Regions from separate parts of the Ruegeria sp. SAZA006 genome, predicted to be linked through region 2. Evidence: riboswitches for the same ligand, from Rfam matches in the RefSeq annotation. Region 2 holds a riboswitch; each other region holds the start of a gene.

Region 1 (7,713 bases), on a different contig from region 2:
GATCACCGACCCCGATGGCGTGGACGGCAGACCCGGCAGCGTCGATGGGCTGGGTTTGCTGGACGTGGAAACAGTTATGTCCGGGGAAAAACGGGTCGAGCTGCGATCAGCGCGGGCCTTGCCCGGCGGCGAGCCCGTCACCGGCTACGAAATCCACATGGGACGCACCCAAGGTCCGGATACTGCCCGCGCGTGGTTGCAGCTGGAGGGTCGCCCGGAAGGCGCCGCATCGAGAGACGGGCGCGTTCTGGGAAGCTATTTGCACGGTATTTTCACGTCAGACGCCTTCCGCGCGTCGTATCTGCAGCGGTTTGGCGCCAGGTCGGAATTGGCATACGAAGACGGTGTTGAGCAAACGTTGGAGGCGTTGGCCGATCACCTTGAACAGCACATGGACCTTGATGCCCTGCTGTCACTGGCAGCCGAGCCTCGGTTCGGCTGAGCGTCAATCCAAATTCTGAGCGGCCAAAGCGCGGTTGATCTCACGCCTCACCAGCTTGCGAATGTTGCGGGTGATACGTTCACCCAGCGCGCCCTGCAGCTCCTGACGGACAATGTCTGCGATCACCTCGCGCAGTTCGTCTTCATCCATCGTGCCGGTCGCCATCGCCGGCGCTTCCTGATCCAGCTCGACTTCGGCCTCTGAGGCATCCCGGTTGTCCCGGATAAACGTGGCAGGCGTTGTTTCCTCGTCGCTGTCAGCGTTCATCTCAGCTTCGGACTCAGCCGCATCCTTCGAGGCCGAAAACCCGGTGTCAGAGGCCCAACTGACCTTGTCGGTGCGCGTGCCGGAATAAGCGTCGTCGCTTTCGCCGTCGGGCTCCCACTGATCTTCGGTCCGCGCAATCGCAGCCTCGAGAGCCGCGATCTTGGCGCTCAGGCTTCCGGCCAGATCCCTACGGCCTTCGCGGTCACCCGAAGACTCACCGCCAATGTCGTTGATTGCCGGAGTTCCGGGACGAACGATATCGCAAGACCGCAACCGCATAGGTTGTGACAGGTCGTTTGCCGGGCGCAACGCCTCAACATTCGCAGCATGCTGTGAGGCCGCCTCAGCCGAGATCTTTTGGGCCAATTTCAACGGTGCTTTTGGATCCTCGGCCGGTGTGCCAACCCGCAGGGCATCCGTCAAAACCAGTCGGCCCGGCTTGCGGGCCGCAGTCGCTTTGATCAGGTTCGGGACCTTGCGCCCTTCTTCGCTGACCAAACGCTTGATCGACGACAATACGTCTTCGACACCTGCTTTGACACTGCTATCCGTCATTGTTCTCTACCGCTCTGACCTTTTGGACCAGTGTATCCAATCCGGTCGAACCTAACAACAGATAGTGTGGCTGATCACTCGCGCCGCAAAGCTTTGAGAACTCGATCCAGGTCGCGGCTTTGCTTGCTGATCTGTGCAGGCGCCTTTTTGACCAGGTTGTAGTAGAGCGTCGGGTCATAAATCTGGACCGCCAGTCCAAGGCGCTCGGCCGTCAACAGACCTTGTGCCTGCAACAACTGATAGGCAGCCAGAGACCGTTCCGTCCGCGAGGCAACTTCGGCCAATTGTGCGTCCAGCAAATCCTGCTGAGCGGTCAGAACGTCCAGTGTGGTCCGAGCCCCCAAGGTGGCCTCTTCGCGAATCCCGTCAAAGGCGACCTGCGATGCGCGTACCCGTTCGACGGATGCCCGCAGGCTGGCCGTAGCCGTTTCAAAGCGCACATAGGCGTCCGTCACACCCTGAGTGATGTCTTTCTGCACATTCAGAAGGTTGGCGCGCGATGCGTCCCGCTGAGCCATTGCGCGGCGCACGTTGGCCGCCAATCGGCCACCGGCATAGATGGGCTGATTGAAATTCAACGAGATGGACGCATCGTTGGTATAGTCGTCGTTGTCATAGCTTTCCGTGATCCCCGCGTCCGCGTTCAGGCTTACATTCGGACCCAGGCCCGCGCGCTGCTGTTGCACGGTCAGATCCAAGGCACGCACCTGATGCTGCGCCGAAAGGATTGCCGGGTGGTTTCTTTGTGCCAGGCTTATGGCCTCGGCCAGAGAACCGGGCAGCTTCGGCAGACGCGGCTGGCCCGCAGTACGGCCCGGCTGTTTGCCGACGGCGTTCACATATTCCGCTTGGGCAGTGCTCAGGTCGCCTCGCGCATCGGCCAGATCAGCCTGCGAGCTTGCCAACTGCGCTTCGGACAGCGCGACGTCGGTCCGGGTGACCTCACCGACTTCAAAACGGTCTTGCGTGGCCCGCAGTTCCTCGCCTGAGAGATTGACGTTGTTCTGGCGAATCTGAACCGTTTCTTCCTGTAGCAGAACACTCAGATAAGCCGTCGTTGCGCGGAACAGAACCTGTTGCTCAATATCGATCAATGCTTGGCGAGTTGCCAGAACTGTTTCCTGAGCCGACTGTTTCCCGAGAATCGATGCACCGCCGTCATAGACCAGCTGGCTCAGCGTGAGTCCCGAGAAGAAGCGCGACGGTTCGACCGTCGACACCACTGTTCCGGCGCGAGACTTGGCATAATCCTGGCTGACACGGACGGTCCAGTTGATGATCGGGCGCAGGGCCGACAATGCGATTGCAACGTCTTCGTCGGCTGCGCGCAGCAAGGCGCGGTTCTGTTCCAACAGCCCGCTTGTGTTGTATGCACCGATGAACGCGTCGGTCAGATTGTCCGCCAAAACCGAGCGCCCCGGCATCACGCTCAGCGCGATTCCCGCCGTCAGAGCGACTGCCTTGACCAGCTTCCCTCCAGCCGTTCCAAGCATACCCAAATCCTCTCAAATCAAAATAACGCAAGCCCGCAGGCAGTTTGCGCCTTTGTTTTCAACTAATCAAGGGACCGCGGAAAACCGCTGATCGACTATAGCGAAAATGCACACTCGGCCGAAAACGCCGGCAGTACCGGGGCGTTTGCGTTGAAGCCATGACGCCATGTCACCCGCCCATCGGACTTTCGACCAATGCGAACGGTGCCCAGGTTGCCTTCGACGAACAGGCAAGCGATGCGGCCATGATCTTTCAGTTGATCGAGCAGGGCATCGGGCAGACGTTCCACACCGCCCTGGATGATGATGACATCATAGGGGCCATGCTCGGCCGCCCCCTGCTCCAAAGGTCCGACATGAATGATCGCGTTGTCGATATCCGCCTCCATCAGGCGGGACTGCGCGTCGGCTGCGTTGGCCTCGTCATCCTCGACGCCCACCACAAGCTGCGCCATGTTCGCGGCGACGGCGGTCGAGTATCCGAACGCCGGGGCGATATCCAGAACCACCTCGTCATTCGAAATATTCAATGCATCCAGCATCTTCGACAGAGTCCTCGGCTCCAGCAGGCAGCGCCCGTTTCCCAGATCGATCAGGTCGCCAGCATAGGCCACTTCGCGACTGGCATCCGGCACGAAGTTCTCGCGCTGGACCTTCAGCATTGAATCGATGATCGGGAATTTGGTGACATCAGAGGGCCTGACCTGAGTGTCTACCATCGTGTGGCGTCGGGCTGCGAAATCCGTCATGTGACCGCTCGTATATTTCCCATGGTTGCTCGGCTTTTGCCACATCCGATCCCGCCCGGCAACGGCCAGCCCGGCAAAAATTGCAGGCCGCGACAAAAGTTGCCACTACGCTGACCGACCATCCAACGCCATGGCCGGCGGAATTTTCAGCAACCCTCTGGACGTTGTTCTGGAAAGCTGCTAGAACCGCGTCTGCACCACGTCAAGTAATTGAAATTGCTTGAAAAGGCGAGTTGGCGGAGTGGTGACGCAGCGGATTGCAAATCCGTGTACACCGGTTCGATTCCGGTACTCGCCTCCAACTTTCTTGCCTCGCACTGCATCGCTGTTCTCTGGTCCTAATAATAATCGACTGGAACAGAATGTTGATACGAAACGCCAAAATACGTGCGGAGATGGTTAGCGGAGCCGAGCTAACCAGTAACAATCGGGCAAGGGTTATGTCAGCGCAGGGGCACCACCTACGCACTCGATCCATGCAAGACACCTCCGAAACCGCGCGTTTGCGCTGACCGTCCGATCAGACCGCGCTTCTACCTTGCGGAATCACCTCGTACCCCGGCTCTTCCGGTTCATCGTCCTGCATCTCGGCCGGAAAACCGGGCGCGGTAATGCTCAGCCCGGTTGCATCCTCGAGCCGCCGAATGATGTTGGGCGACAGCTCGCGCTCGCCATAGCGGGCAATGGCGTCGTCGAATATCTTGATCATCAGGGGGTTCATCTCCAACGGCACGCCGGCGCGGTCGGCGACCTCCTGGAACAGGCCGATATCCTTTTTCACCAGATCCATGGTGAAGGAAATATCGCGCGAGCCGTTCAGGATCACCTGGCTTTCGGTCTCATGCACGAAGGACGTGCCGGACGAGATCTTGATCGCCTCGTAGGTCGTGTTCAGGTCCATCCCGGCGGCCTTGGCGGTCACCAGCGCCTCGGCGCAGGTAATCAGGTTGGCAGTGGCCAGATAGTTGGTCAGCACCTTCAGAACCGAGGCCGTGCCCAGATCGCCGGTATGCAGAATGCGCCGGCCCATCGTCGTCAGGAACGGCAGAATCCGCTCGAACGTTGCCCGGTCACAGCCCGCGAAGATCGAGATATTGCCCGTGGCCGCCCGGTGGCACCCGCCCGAAACCGGGCAGTCCACCGCCGCCCCGCCGCGCTCGATCACCATGGTCCCCAGGCGTTTGACCTCGGCCTCGTCAGTGGTGGACATCTCCATCCAGATCTTGCCGCGGGTCACCTCGGGCAGCATCTGCTGCATCACCGCGTCCGAGGCAGCGGGCGACGGCAGGCAGGTGATGACCGCATCGCAATCGCGCATCATCTGCGCCGGGCTTTCACCGGCCTTAGCGCCCTTGGCGGAGAACTCCGCCACAAGATCGGGGTTAAGGTCGTATACCGTCAGGTCGATACCGTTGCGCAGCAGCGACCCCGACAGCTTGCCCCCCACATTGCCCAAACCGATGAACCCGACCTTCATGTTCTGCCCTCCTGCAGGCGCAATTTCGTTGGCCCGAGTATTTCCGTTGCCCACCGACAAAAGAAACGAATAAAAAGTCAGTTTAGATGCAAAAAATTTTGGTGCTGAATGGACCGCCTGCCCAATCCGGCGTGGTTGCGCAGCTTCGAGGCCGCTGCCCGCCACCTGAATTTCACAACCGCCGCGCAGGAACTGGGCCTGACGCAAACGGCGGTGTCGCTGCATATCCGCTCGCTCGAGGCGGACCTCGGGCAGCCGCTTTTTGCCCGCAACGCACGACACCTGTCGCTGACCGAGCTGGGCCAGTCCTACGCGCTGACCGTGCGCCGGGCGTTGTCGGATATCGCACTGTCCACCAACAGCCTGTTCGGCCCCGCCTCGCGGCAGGCGCTGACCATCCGGGCGGCGATATCGTCGATGACCTACTGGATCGCGGCCGAGCTGCCCGCGTTCAGCGCGCAGCACCCCGAGATCCCGGTGCGGCTGGTGTCGCACATCTGGAACGACTCGGCCGCGCCTGCCGATGTGGACGTGGAAATCCGGCTGGGCCATGGCGACTGGCCCGGTGTTGCGGCGGACCGGCTGTGCTCGGAACGGCTGGTGCCCGTCTGCCGGGCGCAGGACACGGCGCCAGATCTGCGCAACGGCCCGTTGATCCACATTCTGGGGTACGAGGACAACTGGGCGCGGTACGCCGAGGCCACGAGCATCGACCTGCCCGACCGCCCCGCGCGCCATTCGGCGGATACGACCGTCACGGCGCTGCAACTGGTGATGGCCGGCGCGGGCTATGCCACCGTTCTGGAGCGGTTCGCGCTCAACGCCATCGCGCAGGGCACGCCGATGCGGGTTGCGGGGCCAGCGATTCCCTTTGCCCAGTCGCACTACCTGATCCGCAGCGTCAGCGCGGCGCCTCCGTCCATCCCCGCCCAGTTGTTCCTCGCGTGGTTGCGCGACCGATTGGCCGGTGATGCCGCGGATTGACCCCGGCAAGTCGCTTTTTCGATCCGACGCAAAGCACTTGCCCCTGCGCGCTTGACAACCCCCCTGCCCGTACCGCATGTCGCTTGCGTTGGTGTCTGTGCAAGCAGATGAAAAGGGAATGCGTCAGCGGTTTTCCGTCAAACGCAGCCGCCCCCGCGACCGTGAACGGAGAGGGTGCCCAAATGCCACTGGCCGCAGGCCGGGAAGGCGGGACATCCGACAGAGCACCGCTCTGACATCCGCAAGCCGGGAGACCTGCCAACGCCCGAAGACAAACCGGACGGGGTGTTCCGGTGTCGGGCCCATGTCCGCAACGTGGCCCGCGCATACCCCGTCCCCCGACAACCGAGTGATGGGGATGAGAGACGTGACCGAGACCACACCAGTCGAGCTGCTGGTCTGCACCACCTGCCGACGCGGGCTGCCCATCGAGGACGACGCCCAGCGCCCCGGCACGCTGCTGCACAAGGCGCTGGCCGCCGCCGACCTGCCCGAAGGCATCACTCTGAAGCCGGTCGAATGCCTGTCGAACTGCGATCAGGGCTGCTCGATCGTTCTGCGCGGCGGGCCGTCGCGCTGGACCTTCGTCTATGAGAACCTCAACGAATCCGACCATGTCGAGATCATCGTCGAAGGCGCCACCAAGTACCTGGCCGCCGATGATGGCCTTGTGAAATGGCGCGACCGCCCTGAACATTTCCGCAAGAACTGCGCCGCCCGCATTCCCCCGATTGGAGCCTGAGCATGAGCACCCTCGAAAAACTTCCCGTCACCGTCATCACCGGCTTTCTCGGCTCGGGCAAGACCACGCTGATCCGCCACCTGATGCAGAACCCGCAGGGCAAGCGGCTGGCGGTGGTCGTCAACGAATTCGGCGATGTGGGCGTCGATGGCGAAATCCTGAAAAGCTGCGCCATCCCCGATTGCCCGGCGGAGAACATCATGGAACTGGCCAATGGCTGCATCTGCTGCACCGTGGCCGATGACTTCATCCCCACGATCGAGGCGCTGATGGCGCTGGACCCGCGTCCCGATCACATCCTGATCGAAACCAGCGGTCTGGCCCTGCCGAAACCGCTTCTCAAGGCGTTCGACTGGCCCGATATCCGTTCCAAGATCACAGTGGACGGCGTGATCGCGCTGGCCGATGCCGAGGCCGTGGCCGCAGGCCGCTTCGCGCCCAATGTCGAGGCGGTGGACGCCCAGCGCATGGCCGATGACTCGATCGACCACGAAACGCCCCTGTCCGAAGTGTTCGAAGATCAGATCTCGTGCGCCGACATCATCCTGCTGACCAAGCCCGACCTGGCCGGCCCCGAAGGCGTGGCCAAGGCGCGCGAGGTCATCGCCTCCGAGGCGCCCCGCCCCCTGCCCGTGGTCGAAGTGGCCGAGGGTACGGTGGACGTGCGCGTGGTGCTGGGGCTGGAGGCCGCAGCCGAAGACGACATGGACGCCCGCCCCTCGCATCACGACGGCCATGACGACCATGAACATGACGACTTCGAAAGCATCGTAGTCGAACTGCCCGAACAGACCGACCCGGCGCAGCTGGTCGCCAATATCGAACGTCTGGCGAACGAACTGAACATCCTGCGGGTCAAGGGCTATGCCGCCGTTCAGGGCAAGCCGATGCGCCTGCTGGTTCAGGCGGTCGGCGCGCGGGTCCGGCACCAGTATGACCGCCCGTGGAAACCGGACGAGGAGCGCCGCTCGCGCCTTGTGGTCATCGCCGAGCATGACGACATC
Region 2 (7,713 bases):
AGTTCAGCCAGCCGCCAGACGGCGGGTGGTGGCACTGTCTGGTCATCCTCAAACGCAATGATATCCACCGTGGCGTTCGCCCGGCTCCAATCCGCTTGGGGAAGCGTGTCTCCCAATTCGGGCAGATAGCTGGTGGGCGATGTGCACCACTTGCGCCATTGCCAATAGACGCCAGCCGGCAAGTCGGCTCCGAATCCCAGTAGTTTCCCTGGCAGGTACCCCAGCAGATGCACCAGAGGTGGCACATGGCCATACCAGAACAAAGTCGCCAAGCCCTTGTAGGGCCACGGGTGATCGGCCACCGTCACCAAACCTGCGCACACACAGATCATCCGGTCGATCTGTTCGATTTCCGGTTGCAGCGGACCCAGCATTCCACCGACCGAATGCCCGATCACCCACAGTTTTGCCTGCGGGTATCGACGGCGCATCTCGGCACGCGCTGCGGGCATGTCGATCAGCGCCCAGTCCGCCATCGTGGCCTTCGAGTCTTTCAGCCGCCCTGTCAGCGAATGCTCGAAATCCCGGTAATCATATGTCAGGCAAGCCATACCGCGCTCGGCGGCCAGCCAGCGAGCAAAGTGCTGATAGTAGTCACGTGGCACTCCTGTTGCGCCGTTCAGCACAACAACGGTTTGCGGCTCGACCGCCGGAGCGTAAAGCCGCGCCGCCAGCTGGGTCTGGCCCGACGGAAACTGAAAGTCTTCCACGTCAACCGCGTGCTGCGAATCCAACATCTTTGCCTCCAAACACTCTGGACCGATCGGTCTAATACTTTGTGTCTGGACCATTTGGTCTAGGGCTGTCAATATTCGGCCTGCATGACCCAACGTCCACCAAACACCAAAGATCGCCTGATCGTGACTGCCGCCAAACTGTTCCAGCGCTCGGGCTATAACGGTGTCGGTCTGGCGGAATTGCTGGCCGAAGCGCAGGCCCCCAAGGGTTCGCTGTATCACCATTTTCCAAAGGGCAAGCCGGATCTGGCCCTGGCGGCGGCCAGTTGGGCCTCGGACGGGATGTTGAACATGATCGCTGCGGCATTCGACGACGCCGCGGGTTTTCGCGACGGGGTCACCACCCTGTGCCACAAAATCGCGAAGCTATTCGACACCTCGGCCCAGTGGGAGACCTGCCCCATCGCCGCCACCCTGTTCGAAAGCCCCGACAACCGCGCGTTTCGGGAACATGCCGACCGTCTGTATGAAAGCTGGATCATCGAAGTTCGAAACCACGCCGCGCGGTTCGGAGTTTCCGACCCTGAAAATGCTGCGGACACCCTGTTCATCGTAATGCAGGGCGGCTGGCAATTGGCGCGTGCCCGCAGGGATTCGAATGTGCTGCGCAGACTGCCTGATCTGTTCCCTTGGGACACACTCCGGCAACCGGGCTGAAACCGTCTTGACTCGATCCCGGATACACCGCTAGCGATGAGGGGATGGTTCCCGTACCGTTTCGGTCCGGGATGAAAAGGGAACACGGTGCGGTCCAACCCGGAACTCCGGAGCGGACCAAGGCCGCGACTGCCCCCGCAACTGTAGGCGGAGAGCGATGCCGAAATACCACTGACCGAAAGGTTGGGAAGGTCGGCAAAGCAAAGACCCGCAAGTCAGGAGACCTGCCATCACACGTGAAACCGAAACTCGGACGGGGTGTCCGGGCAGGGTCTGGCCTTGAAACCGGCGTCTGTCCAAATCCACCCCGCCCAGCGCGCGGAGGGCGCAACATGATTTGGAAGACCGATACCCATGAATTCGCGGCAACCATCTGCCAGCGCACCGGAAAGACCTGCCCGGCATTGGCGCGCATGGCACGGGCAATCGCGCAGGCAATGGCGACGGCGCAGGCCGCTACATCCCCCGACTTCCAAGTGGAAGGCAGCAGCGAACTGGCCCATTGCGAACATGGCTGCACGGCGCGGTTCGATGCACGTCCCGAACGGATCCGCGTGTATTGCGGAGCGGCCGCCGATACCCCGTCCGACTGTCTTGAAACCTATGCCGACATGCTGTTTGACAACCAGAGCGACGCCCTGCCCGCACAGGTCATCGGTGATCGACCCTGTGCGATGCTGCAGGCCACGGCGATCATGCCCGTGGTCAGGGCCGAGCGCGAGTTCCGCGCAACCGCCTGAAGGTCAGGTCGCCAGTGCCTCGCGCGCCGGGGCGACGGCCCAGTCCATCTGAGCATCGGTTTCGACCGCGCAGGGGCGTACGGCCCGCAGGCGTTTCAGGGCCTGTTCCGGCTGCTCGCCGCTTTCGATCATCAAGCGCAGAACAACCATGCCCGACCGCCCACAACCGCCCCGGCAGTGAACCAGTACCCGCCCGCCGCCCGACAGCGCATGGCGGGCGGCGGCACTGACTTCGGGCCAGCGGCCGGATATCTCGGTCGACGGCGCCGAGAAGTCGGCGACCGGCAGATGCGCCCACCGACAGGCGCGCCGATGAATGTCACAGCCCAATTCGCCTGCACCCACAGAAACCAGTTCGGCAAGGGTTGTCATCGAAATCACCAGCCCCGGCGCCCAGGCTGAAATCAGGTCCAGGTCTCCTTCATAGTCGCCGCCACCGCCGGGAACCGAGGTCAGGGCCAGCGTGCCGCCACCCACCTGCAATGCATGAACCACAAGATTTGTCATCAGACGTTCCCCCCGAAACTGGCTGATTGAACTTGATCCGCGCAGTATGCCTCACACCGCGCGCTCGCCAAAGCGAAAAACCTGCACCGGCGCTGTGGACGCGGGGCACCGGGAACTCTACCCTGCATCGTCAGTACGAATCCGTCAGAGCAGACATGACCACACAGTCCAGCCCCGCCTATCAGGTTCTCGCCCGAAAATACCGCCCGGAAACCTTTGCCGACCTGGTCGGTCAGGATGCCATGGTGCGCACGCTGAAAAACGCGTTCGAGGCGGACCGGATCGCGCAGGCCTTCATCATGACCGGCATCCGCGGCACCGGCAAGACGACCACGGCCCGGATCATCGCCAAGGGCATGAACTGCATCGGCCCCGACGGCAATGGCGGCCCAACGACCGAACCCTGCGGCCAGTGCGAGCATTGCGTGGCCATCATGGAAGGTCGCCATGTGGACGTGCTGGAAATGGACGCCGCCAGCCGCACCGGCGTGGGCGACATCCGCGAGATCATCGACAGCGTGCGCTATCGCGCCGCCAGCGCGCGCTACAAGATCTACATCATCGACGAAGTCCACATGCTGTCGACCAGCGCCTTCAACGCGCTGCTGAAAACGCTGGAGGAACCGCCCGAACACGTAAAGTTCATCTTTGCCACGACCGAGATCCGCAAGGTTCCGGTCACCGTGCTGTCGCGCTGCCAACGGTTCGACCTGCGCCGGATCGAGCCCGAAGTGATGATCGGCCTGCTGCGCAAGATTGCCACCGCCGAAGGCGCGGAAATCTCGGATGACGCGCTGGCCCTGATCACCCGCGCCGCAGAAGGCTCGGCCCGGGATGCGACCTCGCTGCTGGATCAGGCGATCAGCCATGGCGCCGGCGAAACCACTGCCGATCAGGTGCGCGCGATGCTGGGACTGGCCGACCGGGGCCGCGTTCTTGACCTGATGGACATGATCCTGCGTGGCGATGCGGCCGGGGCCTTGACCGAACTGGGCGCGCAATATGCCGAGGGCGCCGACCCGCTGGCGGTGCTGCGCGATCTGGCAGAAATCACGCATTGGGTCTCGGTGGTGAAGATCACCCCTGACGCGGCCGAAGACCCGACCGTCTCACCAGACGAGCGCACCCGCGGCCAGCAGATGGCCGAGGCGCTGCCGATGCGGGTGCTGACCCGGATGTGGCAGATGCTGCTGAAGGCACTCGAGGAAGTCTCGGCCGCCCCCAACGCCATGATGGCCGCGGAAATGGCGGTGATCCGTCTGACCCATGTGGCAGATCTGCCCAGCCCGGAAGAGTTGATCAAGCGCCTTCAGGACAGCCCTCCGCCGCCCGTCGGCGGGCCGGGGGGCGGCGTTCCGGTCGCCGGAAACAGCGCCCCGCCCGTGACCGCGACGGCCTCGGCCCATGCGCCGGCCCCGCGCGGTGCGGGCGGCGCGCCCACGGCGGCGTTGGCCCAGGACGTGCAGACCGCACTGGCGCGTTATCCAACATTCGAGCATGTGGTCGAGCTGATCCGCGCCAACCGTGACGTGAAACTGCTGGTCGAGGTCGAGAACGGCGTCCGCCTCGTCTCGTATCAGCCGGGCCGGATCGAATTCACGCCCACCGAAAAGGCCCCTACCGACCTGGCCGCGCGGCTCGGGTCCGCGCTGCAGCGCTGGACCAGCAATCGCTGGGCGGTCTCGATCGTCTCGGACGGCGACGCCCCCACCATCGCCGAACTGCGCGACGCGGCCGAGCTGGCGCTGAAGGCCAAGGCCGAAGGACACCCTCTGGTGCAGGCGGTTCTGACTCAGTTCCCCAAGGCCCGCATCACACGGATCGAAACCCCCGAGGACCGTGCGGCCAAGGTCGAAACCGAAGCCCTGCCCGAGGTCGAAGACGAATGGGACCCGTTCGAGGAAGACTGATCATCCGCGCAGAAGGCGCGCTGCCCTTGTGAAGGACGCAGACGGCCCGTATTTAGGCCGCAAATCGAATGACAGGAGACATACAGATGCTCAAAGGACTCGGTGGTCTGGGCGACATGGCCAAGATGATGAAATCCGCGCAGGAACTGCAGACCAAGATGGCGCAGATGCAGGAAGAGCTGAACACCATCATGGTCGTCGGCGAATCCGGCGCGGGCCTGGTCAAGGCCACGGCCTCGGCCAAGGGCGAGCTGAAAGGTCTGGACATCGACCCCTCGATTTTCAACAGCGACGACAAGGAAGTGGTCGAGGACTTGATCCTGGCCGCCATCAAGGATGCGCAGACCAAGGCGGCCGAGCGGTCACAGGAAGAAATGGCCAAGCTGACCGAAAGCATGGGTCTGCCGGCGGACATCAAGCTGCCGTTCTGATCTCCGCCCTTCAACCCCCCGCTGCCAAAGCCACGCAGGACTGGCCATGAGTTCGAACAGTGAAATCGACGCCCTGATCGACCTGATGGCCAAGCTGCCGGGGCTGGGCCCGCGCTCGGCCCGGCGGGCGGTACTGCACCTGATCCGCAAACGCGCCCTGCTGCTGACGCCTTTGTCGGACGCTATGCAGCAGGTCGCCGCCACCGCGCGCGAATGCCTGAACTGCGGCAACGTGGGCACCACCGACATCTGCGACATCTGCAATTCCGAAGACCGTGCCACCGGAGAGCTGTGCGTGGTCGAGGACGTGGCCGACCTGTGGGCGATGGAACGCGCGGGCGTGTTCAAGGGCCGTTACCACGTGCTGGGCGGAACGCTCTCGGCTTTGGACGGCGTCGGCCCGGATGACCTGCGCATCCCCCGCCTGCGCGACCGGGTGACCGCCGAAAACATCACCGAAGTGATCTTGGCCCTGAACGCCACCGTCGACGGCCAGACCACGGCTCATTACATTGCCGATCAGCTGGAAGGTCGGGTCCGTCTGACCTCGCTGGCGCAGGGCGTGCCGATCGGGGGCGAGCTGGACTATCTGGATGACGGGACGATCACCGCGGCGCTGCGGGCGCGTAAAGAACTGTAGCCGACGCGTGCTGCCTGCATGCAGCACGCTCTCGCCCCGCCTCGATTGCAAGGTACGGCTTGACCCATCGGTCAGGTGTAGGCACCCGAAGAGTAGGTCAATTCATAGGAATGGCTGTAGATCTCGAAGACGATGCCAAACGGATCCTCGACATAGACCATGCGGTAGGGTTTCTCGCCGGGGTAGTAGTACCGGATAGGCATGCGTTGCTTCCCGCCGGCCGCCACGATTTTTTCCACCAAGCCTTCGACATCAGGATCCTGGACGCAGAAATGGAACGTTCCATTCCTGCGAAAGTCGATGTTGTTTTCCGGCGCGTAGTTCCCATCAAACTCAAAAAGCTCGATCCCGATACGATCGGCGGTCGCCAAATGCGCGATACGCAGTTTTTTCCAATTCGGGCCAAACACGTCCGTGCACATCACGCCGATGTCCGTGTCATCCTCAACCACGTCGGTTGGCGGCATGATCACGTAAAATCCCAAAACCTCGGAATAGAATTTCACAGCTTCGTCCACGTTCGGGACGGACAACCCGATGTGAGAGAATGTTCTTGGATGTTGAGGCATGGCTTGCTCCTTGGTCTGTTGAGCAAGACGTATTTTGCGACGTCCTGGTTTCAAGCGCCCGCCCCGCAAGGCAAAGCCGTGTTGTTCCATGCACATAGATCATCATGCACTGCAGCCGAGGCCTAGAATGATCTTTCCGTCGACCCCGCACCGTGTACTATGCCCCAGCCTGACCCATTTGATATCGGAACCCGCCATGAATCGCCTTCTTGCCCTGACCTTCGCCGCCTTCACCGCCACTTCCGCTTGGTCACAGCAACTGGTCGACAAGGGGTTCGTCGAAGGCTGGAACATCATGATGGACCCCAATTTGGGCAACGGCTGCCTGATCCAAACGGTGTATCAGGACCTGTCCGTGGTGCGCCTGGGCTATGATGCGCTGGACAATCGGGGCTATTTCACAGTTTTCCACAAGGGCTGGGGCGATATCGAACCCGGCAAATCCTATCCGATCCGGTTCGAGCTGGACGGCAAGAGCTTTGACGCCACAGCCATCGGGTTCAAGCAGGATCGGGTGCCCGGTGCGACCGTGTTCTTCACCGACCGGAACTTTGTTACGGCCATCGCCCAGAACAAGACGATGACGATCTACAACCCCGCGGGCGAGCGGGTTTTGGCGATCGATCTGAAAGGCACCGCCAAGGCATTGGACTATGCGCGGGACTGCCAGAACAAGAAGCTCTAGCGAATTGGATTGAACAACGCATCCGAAGCGGTGCAGTCCCGGATCACGTCCCGCCCACAGGGCACCGGGTCCAGATCACGTGACAGACAGATGCGCACTTCTTCGATGTAACCGTGCTTGCAAGTGACGGTGATCATGTCCGGCTCGAGCCCTGGATTGGCACTGAGGAAGGCATCCTCGACCACGCGCGCCGGCAGTTTCACGGCTTTGTCCAATTTGCGAAACACCGGCGGTCGGGTAATGCGCTCATAAGCCTGCCGGGACAGCTCGTAATAGTCCACCGCAGACAGGCCCGAACAGGTGCCGTGTTTCTTCCACTGGTGCCAGGCCAGGCCCGAACTGCCTTGAATATCTTCCATCTGTCGGGTCATCGCGCGGGACGGAGGTGCTTTGGCTGTCGGGCAATAGGACGGCCAGCCCTGGTGATATTGCGGCCACAATCCGTGCAGGATCCAGCCGTGATCGTGGCGCGCATCGCACTGGTCGGATCCGCGCGCGTCGCCTTCGCGGGCGCACCAGTTGGGCGACCAGCTCAGCGACAGGACGTAATAGTCGAACACGCCCGACTTCTCGCCATCGGCCAGCGCGGCCGTCGCGCCCAAAGTCCACACCAGCAGCCCCAATAACGCCCAGCGCATTCGCCTCTTCCCTTCTTGCATCTGCACGACTATATACGGGCCAAGTTCCCCGACAACGGAAACCTGCCCCAAGACCACGGGGCCGCCGAATTCCGGCGACGGGACAGATGTATTCAAAGGAGACGGGCTGATGGCAAAACCCCTGATGGCCAAGGCAACCGCCGTTTGGCTGGTGGACAATACCACGATCAGCTTCAAG
Region 3 (7,713 bases), on a different contig from region 2:
CCAATTCGACCGACAGCACGATGCCGGACTCGCCCTGCGCCCCTTCGATGAAGATCACCGGCTCGCCCGTCGCGACCCTCAGAGCCTCCAGCCCAAGTCCAGGCAGAACACCGCTTGGCCCCTGCCACAACACCGGAACCCGACGCACCACGCCCGTGCCGCCCAAAGGTGAAACATTCACACCGCCGATCCCGGTTGCATCCTGGTCCAGCGGTGGCGCCAGCGGAGTCCAGTGGGGCACGGACACCAGCCCGGCGGCCGGGTTTTCGCCGATCTCCACGATTCCGGCCTTCGGGGCAATGTCCTGATCCCCTCCGGTCAACCGTGCTGCTACACCCATCACGACGGGCCAGTTCGAAACCTCGGCCCCGAACAAGATGTCATTGTCCAGCTGAGCGGCCTCCTCTTTGGCGCTGAGAATGTCAGCCAGGGCCGGATCACTCAGCAGCCGCGACGGTGAGTACCGATCGGGCTCGGCGAACAACATGTCAAAAGCGATTGAAGCGGCGCCATACTCGCCCAAACGCTCGACCATCTGCGTCAACAGGGTCCGGGGCCAGGGCCATTGGCCCCAATTCTCAAGCGACGTCTCGTCGATATCAACGACCCGAACCGGCAAATCGGGATCGAAGGCGCGCGGGGACAACCGCTGCAACACGTCGAAATAGATCAGCCGGGACATGCGGACCGGATAAGGGTCCAGTACCCGCAGCAGACAACCAAACAGGATCAGACCCAGGCCCACCAGCCTAAAAGCACGGCGCCGTCCAGCTTTCTCGTGCTGCCTGACGCTCACGTCAACCTCTGCTCGCCGGCAACGACATGGACAACGCTCTAGCCATCGCCGCCGGACCCAAAGACACCGCCGCCAGTATCCCGCCGATCATCGACAGTTTCGGGCCGGTCGCCCGGCCTGTCGAACTGCCCGACCGGATCCGGTTTTTCGGGCGGCGCGGCAACCGCTGCCTTGACCTGCCTCTGCGGCGGAGCGGACCGGCGCGGCTCGGGCGCGTCCGACTTTGCGCGCGGCGCAGGTTGGGATTCACCCGAGCAGCCTTCGACATCCACCTGCAAAGGCGGTTTGAGGTCTTTCTGCGACTGAATGAACGGAAAACCGCTGACCACGGCCTTGTCATACATCGCCTGATCGACCGGCCGCCCCACCGCACCACGCTGGCTGGTTGCATACAGGCTGCAAATCCGGCCCGTCGATCGGCAAGAGCCGCCGAGGCCACACATCTGAACCGTGCCATGCAGCACGAGCATCGCGCTTTGGTTTCCCGGCGCGATCCACATGTCAAATACCGTGCCCCGCACCGCCATGGTGGCCGTCGGCGTCTTGATGGAGTAGGCGCGTTTCCTGCTTTTGCCCGAGATGAACCGGAAGCTTCCGCCCAGCGCCTCGACCGCAAAGCTCTTGGCCTTACGGTTGCCGCGCAACATCTTCACGTCCAGAACCATCCGCGCATTGGGACCAACCGCGATCTTCGTGTCATCCACAAAGACAAGCTGAACCACGCCATTCGCATCCGTGACGATCGAGTCGCCGGACAACACCTCCATCCCATTACGCAGGGGCAGCGTTTTGCCGCCACGGGTCACATCCGCCCCCTGTTTCACGCTGATTACGGTTCCTATGTTTGCCCAGCTGAGGGCAGGAACGCAAAGAACGAAAAAACCAACCAGAACAATCTTCAACCAAGCCAAAATGCCAGCCCTTCCCCCAAAAGGTTACTGTCGAGCGCGGATGCGCTCACTGCCCGGCCAGCCTCTGAAACTGTTTTTTGGATCAATCAAAATGACTAAAATCTTAGCAAATATGCATCCATTGGCATGTAATTGGCAAGTTTTCTGTTCTTATGCCTTTTCAGCGGACAAGTTGAGCCGCCGAGTTTACGCGAAAGAAACGGCCGTTTCTGCAACTCAAACCACCTGACACTGGCACTCCAGCAGGGCCCTTCTCAACGCCAAAGGCAGGTGGCCTCTCCAGTTTATTCAGCCGTTCACGACACCCATCTTTTTGCAAATGCAATTCCCCACCGCACCTGGCTCGCCATAATTTTTTTGTCCGATTACGTACTCTGACCGCGCGTACACTCTCAGGCCAACCGACGTTGGGATGGCGAAACCAAATCGAAGCAGAACGCGAATCCACGTATGTTTCCTGGCAATCCCGCGGCACGACATGATGGCCACGCCTTAGCCCAAACCGGTGCAGACCTAAGCGATTCCAAGCGTTTTCAAGGGCTTCGCCCAATCCGGCAAAAATTTCCGGTGGTGCAGGAATTGGCCTTGTATTTCCGTCGCTTGCACGGCTATACCCGTCGGCGGAGACGTGGCCGAGTGGTCGAAGGCGCTCCCCTGCTAAGGGAGTAGGCGGGAAACCGTCTCGAGGGTTCGAATCCCTTCGTCTCCGCCATTACCCATTGATATGGCTAAAATAGTGAAGGGCTTGCTTTCAAGTTCTACACTTTTGCTGCGCGCCTTCGCCGGTGCTCCGCCAGCTTCAAGCACCGTTTGGCAGATGATCCGCCGACGGGCCTCGAACACTCAGCGTTTCAACAACAGTATAAAGAAGACCCCTCCCAAAAGACCCGTGACCACGCCAACGGGGATGTCCTCGGGGGCCATTGCGGTTCTGGCGACCACATCCGCCCATAGCAGAAACAAACCACCCAGAATTGCTGACAGAGGGACGACGCGTCGGTAGTCTCCGCCAACAAGGAACCGCACGATATGCGGAACCATCAGACCGACGAAGCCGATCATGCCCGAGAAGGCCACCATGACTCCGGTGATCAGCGCGCCAGCTGCAAAGACACCAAGACGAAACCGCGCCACTGCAATGCCCAGCGAGCTTGCAGTCTCATCCCCGATGGTCATCGCGTTCAGCCTGGCGGCCTGAAGCCATAACCAGGTGCTGCATGGCAGCAGGATCGCCAGCGGGTAGATCAGGTATGACCACTGAGCCAACCCTAACCCGCCCAACATCCAGAACACGGCCGTATGAGCCGCCTTGGGGTCGCCGAGGAAAATCAGAATGTTGGCGCCAGCCATGATGACGAAGGACACCGCCACACCGGTCAGGACCAGGCGATCCGCGCTTGTGGCGCCGGCCCAGCGGGCAACGCTCAGGACCGTCAGCGTGGCCGTCAAGGCACCCAGAAACGCCATGACCGGCACGGTGAGAAGTCCCAGAAACAAGCCGGTATGCAACAAGGCAAGTATGGCTCCAAACGCGCCGCCGGCCGATATGCCCAGCAGGTGGGGATCGGCCAGCGGGTTTCTTGTGACCGCCTGGAGGGTGGCCCCGACAATCGCTAGTCCGGCCCCGACCATGACGGCAAGCAGGGCGCGCGGAAAACGGATTTCCCAGACAATCGCGGCGCGGCCCTTTGACCATGTCGGCTCGCCCGAGGATAGGCCGGTTTCGTGCAGCAAAACTCCCCAGACGGTCTTGGTGGGCACCGAAATGGCCCCCACCGAGATCGCAAAGGACAAGGACACGACCAACACGACCAGCCCCACCAGCATCGCTGCCCAGAGCGGTAGTACCCGGCGCGCCTGCACTACGCGCATTTAGTTGCCGACCAAGGCAGCCGGGCCCCAAAAGCCATGGGCGAGCTTCCGAACCGCCTTGATGTTGCGCGGCCCGGGTGTGGCCTCGACATATTCCAGAACCACGAAACGATCGTTCTTGACCGCGTCCAGATCTGCAAATGCAGGATTATTGACCATGAAGCCCCGCTTCTGCTCGGCGGTGACGTCGCCATAATTGACGATCACAATGACTTCGGGGTTGCGATCGACGACTTCCTCCCAGGTGACGGTCGCCCAGCTTTTCTCGAAATCACCCATGATGTTGACGCCGCCTGCGGCCTCGATCAGAGCGGTCGGCATGGCATAGCGGCCGGCTGTGAACGGCGTATCCTCGCCGCTGTCATAGACAAAGACACGCAGCGGTTCGTCCGAAGGATTCAGGCCGGAGGTGATCTCAGCAAGTTCGGCCTTGTATCCCTGGACCAGCTTTTGCGCCCTCTCTTCGACACCGAAGATACGACCGAGATTCAGCAGATCGTTGTACATGTCACCCATGCTGGCTTTGGGTTTGTCGCCAATATGGATGCAGCTTTCAGTCAGTTCGTAGACTTTGATCCCGAAAGGCTCGAGCGTCTCCGGCGTCACCTCGCCACCCACTTTCATCCCGTAGTTCCAGCCTGCGAAATAGAAATCGGCATCCGCGCCGACCAGCACCTCTTTGCTGGGATACTTGGCTGACAGTTCGGGCAGTTGCTGCACTCCGGCGCGCATGTCCTCGTCCAACGTCTTCCAGCCGGAAATGCCGGTATATCCCACCATCCGGTCGGCAAGGCCCAGCACCAGCATCATTTCCGTCAGGTTCACGTCGTTCGAGATCGCCGCCTTGGGCGGTTCGTCAAAGGTGACGGTTCGATTGCAACTTTGCACGGTGGTTTCCGCGATCGCGGTATTGGCCACCAAAGCCAGGCCCAGGGCTAGGGTGGTCGGTTTCATTTCAAGCTTCCTTCTGGTTGGGGATTGGGGAGTTGATAGGTCAGTTGAGGTTTGTGACTGAGGCTGAGCTGCTCTTGCCGGGCGGTGACATCGAACGTCTCAGAGACCAGCCTGTCACTCAGCACTGTCTGGGGTGGGCCAAAGCCGCAGGGTCGACCGTTCTTCAGAACCAGAACACGGTCGCAGACATCGGCGGCCAGGTTCAGGTCGTGCAGCGAGGTGACGATCGTCAGGTCGAGGTCCCGGATCAGCCGCAACACCTCAAGCTGGTGGCGGATGTCCAGGTGGTTGGTAGGCTCGTCCAGCACAAGAATCCGGGGCTCTTGGGCAAGGGCGCGGGCGACCATCACGCGCTGCCGCTCGCCGCCGGATAGAGTGGCCAGCCCACGATCGGTAAACCCTTGCAGATCCATTCGGTGCAGCGCGGATTCGATGATCTGATGGTCACGACTGCCGGGCGTGGACAGGCCCAACCGGTGCGGCACCCGCCCCAGCGCCACGATGTCGCGCACGGTCAGCGCAAAATCCGAGGGCTGCTCCTGCAGCACGGCGGCAACCTGGCGCGCCAGCGCCCGGGGGGCCATTCTTTTCACGGACACGCCGTCCACCAGCATGTCGCCCGAGGACGGACGGTGATAGCCGTAGATCATCCGGAGAAGAGTGGTCTTGCCGGCACCGTTCGGCCCCACAACCCCCATGACCTGCCCGCGCATCAGCGAAAAACTGGTCTCGTGCAGAACCAACGGCGCTCGTTTTCGCGGCGCCCAGGTGACGGCATCCACCGACAGCAAAGGCGTGCTCATGAGGCACAATCCGCATCTTCCGAAGACGCAGCCATCGCGGCTGGAATGCGGGCCAGCGTCGCATGGCGAAGCCCGGCCAGGCGGTCGACCGAGCTGCACCATCCATCGCGCAACTGCTCGTAGAGCCGGGCGGATTCCACCAATGCCTCGGTCTCTTCAGACGTAAGGCCGCCAAACAGGTAAGATGCCTTGCCCGGCGCGTGATAGGCGACGGTACAGGGCCGGTTGCACCCGACAATGCAGGCGGCACCGGAAACGTCAAAAGCTGCCAAACCGTCGTCTTCGCCCAGCGCGGCGCACAATCGTCCGATCAGGTCAGGCCCGGGGCGCACGGCTGCACCCTTGGATCGGCAAGATAGGCAAACCGAGATGTGATGTGTTGATTGTCGGTTCATTTCGCCCTCCGCGAAATCGCGGGCCGGACAGGGAACCAGTCATGTCAGCGGCGTAAGCCGAAAATGCCATCTTGGCCTCCTTCCGGGACACCCCGCCCGGGTTGAGTTGCGTTTGATGATGGCAGGTCTCCTGACTCGCGGTGTATGGCTTGCCCCGCCTTCCCAGACCTATCGGCCCAGTGGCATCCGGGGGTCGCACACCGCCTACAGTTGCGGGGGCAGTCACGGAATTGGCGTCAGAACGGCGCCGCACCGTATTCCCTTTTACCCGACCGCCAAAACGATCGGGAACCATCAGCACCAATCTCATCCATGAATCGGGTTGCACTGTCAACGACGTTCTGGGTGGGCGCGTGATCGAGGAATCCAAGCGCCCGTTCAGCACCAGCTGAGCGATAGGCCGTGCGGCGAACTACGGTGTTTCAACCAAGTGGATTCGGATAGCCCGGAAGGTCCGGAGATGCAGCGGCGCAAGCGGGTAGATTGCAAAGTCTCCGTGAGCGGCCTCGCCTTTTCCCTTTGAATGCAGAATCCTATCGTCGGCAAACGTACAAAAATTTACGCGCGGAAAAATCATTGATTTATCCTGTAATTGATTCAAACATACGAATTCGACACAACTTTATTTTTACCTCCGTTGTTGTCGCCGTCGCCCGTTTAGTCGGGCCCTTCCGACTGCTGGAGTGAGTGCTGGCGGTCGGAAGGCATTTCACGAAGATCAGCGTTGGGAGGACGCGGTGCCCGGACTTAATGTACGATCCCTCCCTCGAAAGTTCGCACCGGCTTTTGCCCGTGACGTCATTGCGTCAGCACGCTTTGTTCACGGTCCCGGGGATCAGCAGAAATCCTGTCTGCCAGCCACGTCATTGGCGACAGTCTTTTTTGGAACGGGAATTACCAGACCGGGGTATGCTCGAATGACTGCATAGACGTGAGCGCGCGAAAAAGAGGCCACCTATTCCACATGTATCGACAAACCCAAGAGGAGAAGAAAGTGATTAACAAAGTCATGATGATTTCAGGCGCGACGTGTTTCGCACTACTAGCGGCCTGTGACGATACGAGCACGTCAAGCGCACCTGCCGAACTGACACCCGCTCAACAGGCGTGTCTGCGAGACGTGGCCAAAACAACCAACAATTCGCAGGTGGTCGTGCTCTCATCCGCGTTCAGCGAGGCTGGAACACAAGTCACCGTTGGGGTTGGCGAGGATCGGGCTCCGTGGAATTGTATTGCTTACAGTGACGGCGCGACAGCCGGTATTGAGTTCCTCGGCGACGAAGGCGCACTTTGACCCGTTTGATGCGTAGCCGGAGTCGGCTGCGCAGCGCTGGCTTGATACTCTGAGGTCCGGCATGGTCTGCAGAATAACCATCATCGCGTTTGCGACCCTTTACCTGTTGGCGTTGTTTGCGTTCCTGACCGGTACCTTTGGCTGGTTCGGACAGGAACGAGACCCGTTGTCCGGCGTGTTCCTTTTGCCGCTGGGACTGCCCTGGGTACTTGCCGTGGACCTTTTCTCAGAGTCCGCCAAACCGTGGCTCGCGGCAACTGCACCGGTGCTCAACCTGTTGGCACTGGTTTTGATATGCAGATGGGCACGCGGTTTGCGCCAGGAATGAAGGCGGAACTCTTTCCCGCAAAATTGGAGGAAAACATGGGAAAAGTGATCTTGGGGCTTGTGATCGGGCTCATCCTCGGCGTGGTTGGAGCGATGACCTTGGGCGGCGGGGCCGCGATGGGTGTCGGCGTTGCGACAGGCTTGTCCGCCGGTGTGTGCACCACATTGAAGGGAGCCCAGGCCGAGAACCTGATCACCGCCGAGCAAGCAGATCAGATCCTCAATCGCGTGAATTCCGAAATGGCGTCATTGCAAGGAATTGAAACGACTGACGAGATCGTCGGCAGCGCACAGGCTTGCGACGAGTTTCTGGCAGAGTTGCGGGAAGCGCAGTGAGGTTTCTGCTCACCGGAAACATAAC
Region 4 (7,713 bases), on a different contig from region 2:
CACGGCCTTGTCGGCGATGATGTCGGCGCCCTTGGCCGTCAGGGTGAACGTACCCTTGGTGATCGAGCGATAGACCTGCGCATGATCCATGACCTGATGGGTGTAGGTCAGCGCCTCGTCGGCATCGACGCAGCCGGTCAGCACGATCATCGGCACCCGGTCCTGCAGCGCGTTGGCCACGACATTGATGCCGTTCATGGCCCCAGGACCCAGAGTCGCAACCAGAATCGCCGGCGCGCCATCGCGGTGATGCACCGCCTCGGCCATGAATCCGGCCGAGTTTTCGTGCTTGGTCAGGTGAAAGGTGATCCCGGCCTGTTCCAGCGCATCGACCAGGGTCAACACCTCGCCTCCGGGCATGCCGAAGGCGTGGCGGCACCCGGCCTCGTACAGCCGTTGCGCCAAAAGGTCCGCAGCGCGGGGGGACAGGTCCTGCATCGAACAAGCTCCGTAAGTTCCGTTGCGCAGCAGATTGCGGAGGTTCCGGGCCGGCGCAAGCCGCATCACGTCAGTGTGACTATTTGACAGCCAAATCGGCGATGGCGGCGAATTTGGCGTCCAACTCTGCGGCGATCGCGGGCAAGGTGTCGGAGCCTCCGGTGTAGGGGGCAAAGACAAGGCTGGGTGTCTTGTAGGACAGCGTCGCGGTCCCGTCCTCGTTTTCCGTGACGTACAGGCGGATCGGCGCCTCGATCATCGCGGGCACCGATTGTTCCAGAACCCGCACCGCGTAGTCGTTGTTGAAGACGCCGATCACCCGGTTGCCCGGAATGGTGATGCCGCGCGCGGCGGCGGCCTTGGTCGGACCGGCCTGGGTGACCACGGCCATCCCGTTCGCCTTGACCGCTGCGATCGTGTCGGCCACCAGCGCGTCATGGGTCTTGGTCGTCGGGTGGACGGCCCAACCCGGCCGGGGTTCGATATCGGCCGCCAGCGCGGGAAGCGCCAGCAGGCCGAGGAAAAACACAAGATGTTTCATCGCGGGCTCTCCAAGTCATGGGTGGCCCGAGTCTTCCCGAAATCCCGGCTGCGTACAGTCACAATATCGTGGGCGGCGGGCTTGCGCCGGGGGTGCGAAACCCGCACAAGCGACAGTGTGAAACGGAAAAGGCAGGCGAGGGGCATGCGTGTTTTGATCTGCAGCAGCTGCGCGGGCGAGCGCGACCAGCCGGCCGAGCGACAGGCGGTATTGGGCGCCCTGCGCGCTGCGGGGCTGGACGGGCAGGTCGAGATCGCCGAGCACGCCTGTTTCAGCGGTTGCGACGAGCCGACCGTGGTGGCGATGCAGGGGGAAAGCCTGGCGTCTTACGTGTTTTCAGGGATCGATCCGGTTGCCGATGCCAATGACATTGCGGCGACCTGTCGGACCATTCTGAACAGCCCGAACGGCTGGATCGAAGACGCCCGGCCGTGCGGGCGGCTTCGCTTGTGTCTGCGGGCGCGGATCCCCGCGTTTCAGTCCACCTGAACCGTGACGGACGCGCTGACCGGCACCCCATCCACGGCCAGCGGGCTGTGGCTGTTGGCGTTCAGCGAGACCTCGATGGTGGCTTCGCCCTTGGGCAGGTCTGGGATGTGCATCCAGTTGCCATAAAGCCGCGCCAGCTTGACGCCGTTCACATAGACATGCGCATGGCCTTCGCCGGGCTTGTCCGTCAATGAGGCATTCTCAGGCGAGAAGCGGAAGTTTTTTGGCATCACATGCAGGTTCCAACCCGCCATCGGGTCGGGGGTGACGGCGATCTCCAGCCCCGGCGCGTCCGGTCCGGCGGGCAGGTTGATGGCGGTGCTATGGTCATGGGCCATGGCCTCGACGTGGTGGCCGCCATGTTGAGCGGGGTCGGAATGGTCGTGGCCGTCGAAGGTGACGCCGTTGGCTGCAGCCAGCACGAACCCGGCACCCCCGCCAAAGACCAGACCGATCGCAAAAAGAGCAAGCGAGCGTGTCATCTTGTTTCCTTGAAAAGCAAATGACCCGCCGGTTGGGCGCCGGCGGGTCGTGGGATTTTGGGGATCAGGCCGCGGCTTCGACGCGCTTGCCCTCACTTTGCCAGAAATACCCGGCAAACGAACCCAGCAGCACCCAGGCCGCAAGGCCCACTCCGAAGGCGCGTGCGGCGAACAGGGCCCCGATCTCGGTCGGAACCGGCCCGGTGAACACGTCGGGTTCCGGCGCGCCGATCAGGTGCGGGGCCAGCAACAGCACGGCCGCACCCAGATAGCTGACGATGTTACCACCAAAGGCGATCAGCCACATGGCCACACCAGCAGTCGCGACGGTTGCCCACCACCAGATCTGCCGCGCAAACACATCGGCTGCGGCAACGCCCGGAACCTCGGGGGCCAGGGTGAAGCCCGGCGCCAGGTGAAAGGCGATGAAACCGGCAAGGCCCCACAGCACGCCCGTGCGCCCGTCAACCGGGTGGCCCTGGGCTTCGGCCAGCGACATCAGGGCGACCAGAACCAGCGCATAGCCGGTATAGGTCAGCATCGTGAACACCACGCTCAGCCCGTCGCGGGTCAGGTCCGAGAACATGCCCGGCAGCTCGGGATGGGCCGAGACGGCTTCGGCTCCGAAATGCACCAGCTCTCCGGATTCATACAGTTCAGCATGCAGCAATACGGGCTGCACGAATACCAACTGCAGCAGGGCGACGATCAACCCGGCTGCAGCACCAGCGAACAACGCGCTGGTCAGAATGCGACTGAACATTGGTTTAGTGGCAGGGGAAGCCGGTTGCGTGGCGCACGTCATGCGCGGCGTCATGCAGCGCCGATGCCTGAACGTGACCCGCCAGAGTGATGATCCCCAGGCCCAGGGCTGCCGCGAACACTGCCGAAAGAATGCCAGCGCGTGCCATTGATGCGGTTTGCGTTTGTGTCGTCATTTTCTGTCCTCCTGTGCCGCCGCACCCGACGGCCGGTGTTTCATTGTTCGCCTGGCAGGTCTCCTGGCTTGCGGGTCAGCGCCTCTGTTCGCCTTCCCCCCGAACGGATCGGGAGTGGCTGGTTGAACAGGGCTCACCGCTTACAGTCGCGGGGGCGGCTTTGGATTTGACCTGCGCGCAGGCCGCACCAAATTCCCTCTTAGCATCCGGATGTCTCCGGCAGGACCAGACCCGTCCATTTAGACGTGAATGCCGCTGTGGCGCAATCGCCATTTGCGACCTTTCGCATCAATTCCCGCGCTTTTTCAGAATGTAGATGTCCATGATCCACCCGTGCCGGGCGCGGGCCTCGGCGCGGGTGCGGAGAATCTCGTCGGCCACATTCGCCAGCGGACCTTTGATCAGGATCTGCTCGGACATACCCACGTACGCCCCCCACCAGATGTCAAAATCGGCCATGTCCAAAGTCTGGAACGAACATTCGCCATCGAGCATCACCGCAACCGTATCCGCATCGCTGGGCCAACCCTCGTCGCGGAGGCGCCGGCCGGTGGTGACCAGATAGGGCGCGCCGATCTCGTTGATCGGCATGGCATGGGCCGCCGTCAGCGCCTGCAGCGCCGTGATGCCGGGGATCACCTTGGTGTTCGGCTGCGGGTCCAGCCGCGCCGCGATTCGCAGCGAGCTGTCATAGAGCGACGGGTCGCCCCAGATCAGCAGGGCGACGGTGCGCGCCTCGGGGTGCCGGGCCATCGCCTCCTGCCAGCGTAGGGCGATTGCGTCGTGCCATTCATCCACGCCGCGCAGGTAGCCATCCTGCGACCGGCGTTCGGGGATGTCGAAATAGGCGATTTGGGGCGGTGTGTCGGTGACCTTGCGGATGATTTCCTCGCGCACGCCGGCCAGATCGGCCTTGTTGGCGCCCTTGCGCGGGATCAGGATCAGATCGGCCGTGCGGATCGCCTGCGCGCCCTGAAAGGTCACGTGGTCTGGGTTGCCGGTACCGATCCCGATCAAGACCAGATCAATCATCGTCGCTCTCCGCCAGCGGACCATAAAGGATCAGCGCCGGCGCGGTACCGATCTCGGAGCCCAGGCGCTCGGCCAGGGCACCGACGGTGGACCGGTGCAGCGATTGCTCTGGCGTCGAGACCGACTCGGCCATCAGCGCAGGGGTATCCAGCGGCAGCCCATGCGCGTGCAGCGCCTGCGCCAGCAGGGGAAAGGTGCGTTTGCCCATGAACACCACCGTCGTCGCGCCCGGGTCGGCCAGCGCGGGCAGGTTCAGATCCTCGGGCAGCTTGCCGCTGACATCGTGGCCGGTGACGAATTGCACCCGCCGCGCGGTCAGCCGGCGGGTCAGCGGGATGCCCGCCGCCGCAGCCGCCGCAATGGCCGAGGGGATGCCCGGTATGATCTCGTATGCGATGCCGGCGGCGCGCAGGGCCACCAGCTCCTCCTCGAGCCGCCCGAACAGGCCGCCATCGCCCGACTTCAGCCGCACGATCCTTTGGCCGGTCTGGGCGTACTCCACCAGCAGGCGGCTGACATGGTCCTGCTTGGGCGAGGGCCGCCCGGCGCGCTTGCCCACGCCCACAAGGTCGGCGTCCTTGCGCGCATGGCTCAGGATCGGCCCGCTGCTGAGGTCGTCGAACAGAACCGCGTCGGCCTTTTGCAGCCGGTCCACGGCCTTGAGGGTCAACAACTCCGGGTCGCCGGGGCCGGAGCCGATGAAGGAAACGAAACCGCTCATGCGCTGGCCTCTGCGATCAGATGGAAGAACGTACCGGTGACATGCCCGCGGCGCGATCCGGTCTGTGGGCCTTCGGCACCTTCGGCGTCAAAAACCCGTGCCAGGGGCGCATCGGGCTGCTCGACGATCGAGGAATAGTGGAACTCGTGCCCTCGCAGCGCGGTCCCGGCCGAGAACCCGGGCATGTCGGCCAGCAACTCGGCCCGGCGATAGCCGAGGTTGAATTTGCGCTTCTCGTACGAAGTGACGAGGCCCAGCAGCCCGGCCATCCGGTGGCGGGTGCCGTCCTTGTCGATCAGCCCTTCGCCCAGGGCCATGTAGCCACCGCATTCGCCATGCACGGGCCGCGTTTCAGCATGTTTGCGCAAGCCGGTCAGGAACCGCTCTGCCGCAGCCAGGGTTCCGGCGTGCAGTTCGGGGTACCCGCCGGGCAACCAGACCAGATCGGCATCCGGGGCCGGCGCCTCGTCCGCCAGCGGAGAAAACGGCGGGATCTCGGCCCCGGCCGCCCGCCAGCCTTCCAGAAGATGCGGATAGGTAAAGGAAAACGCCGCGTCTTGGGCCAGCGCGATCCGTTGCGCCGGAGGGTGCGGCAGCGCGGCCGACGACGGCCCCGCGGGGCCCGACGAGGCCGCCTGCTTGATCGACTCCAGGTCCACATGCTCGCGCAGAAAGGCCGCGTAGCCGGCAATTGCGCTTTCCAGATCGGGGTGCTCGACCGCTTGGATCAAACCCAGATGCCGCTCGGGCAGGGTCAGGTCGCCGCGCCGGGGCAGCACGCCCAGAACCGGCAGGCCCGCGCGCTCCATCCCCAGACGGGTCAGGCGTTCGTGGCGCGGGCTGGCGCAGCGGTTCAGAATCACGCCGGCAAAGGGCAGGTCGGGGTTGTACATCCGGAACCCCAGCGCCGTTGCGGCGGCCGATTGCGCCTGACCGCCCACATCCAACACCAGAACCACCGGCCAGCCCATGCGCAGCGCGGTCTCGGCGCTGGACCCATGGCCCAGCTCTCCCGGCTTGGCGACCCCGTCGAACAGGCCCATTGACCCTTCGGCCACCACGATGTCGGCGCCTTTGGCCTGCGCCGCAATCGCGCCCAGCAACGGCGCGCCCATAGCCCAACTGTCCAGGTTGAACGAGGCTCGCCCTGCCGCCGCCCGGTGAAAGGCCGGATCGATGTAGTCGGGACCGCTCTTGAAGGGCTGCACCGTCAGCCCGTCCTCGGCCAGCGCGCGCAACAGGCCCAGCATCACAGTGGTCTTGCCCGTCCCCGAGGATGGGGCCGAAATCAGCAGTCCTGGCGGGTTAGTCATCGCCGTGACTCCAGCTTGACCACGGGCTGTCGGCGCTTTGCGGGCGATAGCGACGGTCATAAGTCTTGGAATACAGACAGCTTTCGTCGAAGCCTTCACCGGCCAGCGCCGGCCCGACCAGGATCAGCGCGGTGCGCGAGATGCTCTCGTCCAGCGAGTCCTTCAACGTGCCCAGCTTGGCGCGAATGATCCGCTCGTCCGGCCAGCTTGCGCGGTACACCACGGCCACGGGGCAATCGGCGCCGTAGGCGGGGGTCAGGTCGGCCACCACCTTGTCCAGATTGCCGATCGACAGGTGGATGGCCAGCGTCGCGCCGGTGCGGGCGAAGTTTTCCAGCGTTTCGCCCTCGGGCATGGACGAGGCGCGCCCCGGGGTCCGCGTCAGCACCACCGATTGCACCAGCCCGGGCAGGGTCAGCTCGGTGCCCAAAGCGGCTGCGGCGGCGGCAAAGGACGGAACGCCGGGGGTCACGCTGACGGGAATACCCATCTGTTTCAGGCGCCGGATCTGTTCGCCCATCGCCGACCAGACCGACAGGTCGCCCGAATGCAGGCGGGCCACGTCCTGACCGGCATCATGGGCGGTTTTGATTTCAGCCATGATCTGATCCAGATCCATCGGCGCGGTGTTCAAGATGCGCGCGCCTTCGGGGCAGTGGGCCAGGATCTCCTCGGGCACAAGCGACCCGGCATACAGGCACACCGGGCAAGCGGCGATGATGTCGCGTCCGCGCAGGGTCAGAAGGTCGGCGGCGCCTGGTCCGGCGCCGATGAAATGAACGGTCATGTCTGTCCTCCGATGGCGACCGCGCAGGTGGCAAGCCGGTCGTCCGAGATCTGTCGGGGTGAAAGCAGCCGCGCGCCCGGTCCGGCGGCGGCAAGGGCGGAAGCTTCGGCCACGCTGCCGGTGCCATGACTGGCGCGGCTGCGGGGCGAGCAGGTGAGGGTGCGTTGCCCGGCCAGATCGGTCGGGTTCACAAAATGCAGGGGCAGGGCGCAGGCGGCGGCAAATTCGGCCAGCGCCGGGTGGCCGGCCTTGTCGGCGGCGGTGGCCAGCGCGTCCACTGCCTGTCCGGCAGTGGCGCGGTCGAACGCGGCACGCAGGCTGGCGCTGGTCGCGGTGGACGAAAACCCAAGCCCGGCCACGATCATAGGGTCACGCTCCACTGAACGACCGGATAGGCCGATTTCCAGCTACGCCGGGGGCCGAGTTCGCCGGCTTGCGCCAGTTCGATCCGCAGCAGGTCGCCGCCCAGCTTGGTGTGCCATTGGCTCAGCAACGCCTCGCTTTCCAGCGTCACGGCATTGGCCACCAGTCGGATGCCCGAGGGCAGGTTGGAGGCAAGCCAGTCCAGCAGTGCGTCGCTCAGCCCACCGCCGATGAACACCACGTCAGGCAAGGGCAGGCCGTCCAGCGCATCGGGCGCCCGGCCATGGATGACCTGCAACTGATCTTGTCCCAGCGCGTCGGCATTGGCGCGGATGCGCGCGGCGCGGTCGGCGCGCGGCTCGATCGTGGTGGCAGTCAGGGACGGGTCGCACATGAGCCACTCGATGCCGATCGATCCGCTGCCGCCGCCGATGTCCCACAGATGCTGACCCCGCGCAGGCGCCAGCGCCGACAGGGTCAGCGCGCGCACCGGCCGTTTGGTGATCTGCCCGTCGGTTTCGAAAATCTCGTCGGGTTTGCCCGAGGCCAAGGGCAGCGGACGCCCGCCGCCCGAAACCTCGAGCGCAACGCAGACCGGATGCTCGAACG

What was found. Region 2 has a riboswitch for cobalamin ahead of AC2FNZ_RS17610 (hypothetical protein). Riboswitches for the same ligand answer to the same signal wherever they lie in the genome.
Region 1: it holds a riboswitch for cobalamin, as region 2 does, so the genes downstream of both, AC2FNZ_RS04200 (DUF1636 family protein) here and AC2FNZ_RS17610 (hypothetical protein) in region 2, are expected to answer to the same signal.
Region 3: it holds a riboswitch for cobalamin, as region 2 does, so the genes downstream of both, AC2FNZ_RS01995 (DUF1636 family protein) here and AC2FNZ_RS17610 (hypothetical protein) in region 2, are expected to answer to the same signal.
Region 4: it holds a riboswitch for cobalamin, as region 2 does, so the genes downstream of both, AC2FNZ_RS04130 (CbtB domain-containing protein) here and AC2FNZ_RS17610 (hypothetical protein) in region 2, are expected to answer to the same signal.

Annotation. Positions count from the first base shown of each region.
Region 1 covers NZ_JBXWSO010000004.1:312,457-320,169, reverse strand. Annotated here, with positions in the region: gene AC2FNZ_RS04235 (cobyric acid synthase) at 1-442, shown strand, start outside; gene AC2FNZ_RS04230 (hypothetical protein) at 446-1,264, opposite strand; gene AC2FNZ_RS04225 (TolC family outer membrane protein) at 1,339-2,757, opposite strand; gene AC2FNZ_RS04220 (protein-L-isoaspartate O-methyltransferase family protein) at 2,853-3,506, opposite strand; tRNA gene AC2FNZ_RS04215 (tRNA-Cys) at 3,734-3,807, shown strand; gene AC2FNZ_RS04210 (NAD(P)-dependent oxidoreductase) at 4,027-4,983, opposite strand; gene AC2FNZ_RS04205 (LysR family transcriptional regulator) at 5,092-5,967, shown strand; cobalamin riboswitch at 6,040-6,244, shown strand; gene AC2FNZ_RS04200 (DUF1636 family protein) at 6,326-6,709, shown strand; gene cobW (cobalamin biosynthesis protein CobW) at 6,712-7,713, shown strand, end outside.
Region 2 covers NZ_JBXWSO010000016.1:489,258-496,970, reverse strand. Annotated here, with positions in the region: gene AC2FNZ_RS17620 (alpha/beta hydrolase family protein) at 1-737, opposite strand, end outside; gene AC2FNZ_RS17615 (TetR/AcrR family transcriptional regulator) at 861-1,394, shown strand; cobalamin riboswitch at 1,423-1,640, shown strand; gene AC2FNZ_RS17610 (hypothetical protein) at 1,727-2,134, shown strand; gene AC2FNZ_RS17605 (protein-tyrosine phosphatase family protein) at 2,138-2,641, opposite strand; gene AC2FNZ_RS17600 (DNA polymerase III subunit gamma/tau) at 2,797-4,551, shown strand; gene AC2FNZ_RS17595 (YbaB/EbfC family nucleoid-associated protein) at 4,638-4,982, shown strand; gene recR (recombination mediator RecR) at 5,029-5,622, shown strand; gene AC2FNZ_RS17585 (lactoylglutathione lyase family protein) at 5,694-6,191, opposite strand; gene AC2FNZ_RS17580 (hypothetical protein) at 6,388-6,876, shown strand; gene AC2FNZ_RS17575 (ribonuclease T2 family protein) at 6,873-7,514, opposite strand; gene AC2FNZ_RS17570 (DUF1013 domain-containing protein) at 7,645-7,713, shown strand, end outside.
Region 3 covers NZ_JBXWSO010000003.1:207,573-215,285, forward strand. Annotated here, with positions in the region: gene AC2FNZ_RS01965 (CHASE2 domain-containing protein) at 1-796, opposite strand, end outside; gene AC2FNZ_RS01970 (FecR family protein) at 835-1,620, opposite strand; tRNA gene AC2FNZ_RS01975 (tRNA-Ser) at 2,330-2,419, shown strand; gene AC2FNZ_RS01980 (FecCD family ABC transporter permease) at 2,551-3,579, opposite strand; gene AC2FNZ_RS01985 (ABC transporter substrate-binding protein) at 3,580-4,533, opposite strand; gene AC2FNZ_RS01990 (ABC transporter ATP-binding protein) at 4,530-5,336, opposite strand; gene AC2FNZ_RS01995 (DUF1636 family protein) at 5,333-5,731, opposite strand; cobalamin riboswitch at 5,835-6,042, opposite strand; gene AC2FNZ_RS02000 (hypothetical protein) at 6,726-7,025, shown strand; gene AC2FNZ_RS02005 (hypothetical protein) at 7,269-7,688, shown strand.
Region 4 covers NZ_JBXWSO010000004.1:296,854-304,566, forward strand. Annotated here, with positions in the region: gene AC2FNZ_RS04105 (thiamine pyrophosphate-binding protein) at 1-438, opposite strand, end outside; gene AC2FNZ_RS04110 (DUF302 domain-containing protein) at 518-979, opposite strand; gene AC2FNZ_RS04115 (DUF1636 family protein) at 1,124-1,468, shown strand; gene AC2FNZ_RS04120 (hypothetical protein) at 1,456-1,950, opposite strand; gene AC2FNZ_RS04125 (CbtA family protein) at 2,015-2,713, opposite strand; gene AC2FNZ_RS04130 (CbtB domain-containing protein) at 2,718-2,888, opposite strand; cobalamin riboswitch at 2,925-3,133, opposite strand; gene cobF (precorrin-6A synthase (deacetylating)) at 3,177-3,920, opposite strand; gene cobA (uroporphyrinogen-III C-methyltransferase) at 3,913-4,641, opposite strand; gene AC2FNZ_RS04145 (cobyrinic acid a,c-diamide synthase CobB) at 4,638-5,954, opposite strand; gene cobM (precorrin-4 C(11)-methyltransferase) at 5,947-6,741, opposite strand; gene AC2FNZ_RS04155 (cobalamin biosynthesis protein) at 6,738-7,106, opposite strand; gene cbiE (precorrin-6y C5,15-methyltransferase (decarboxylating) subunit CbiE) at 7,103-7,713, opposite strand, start outside.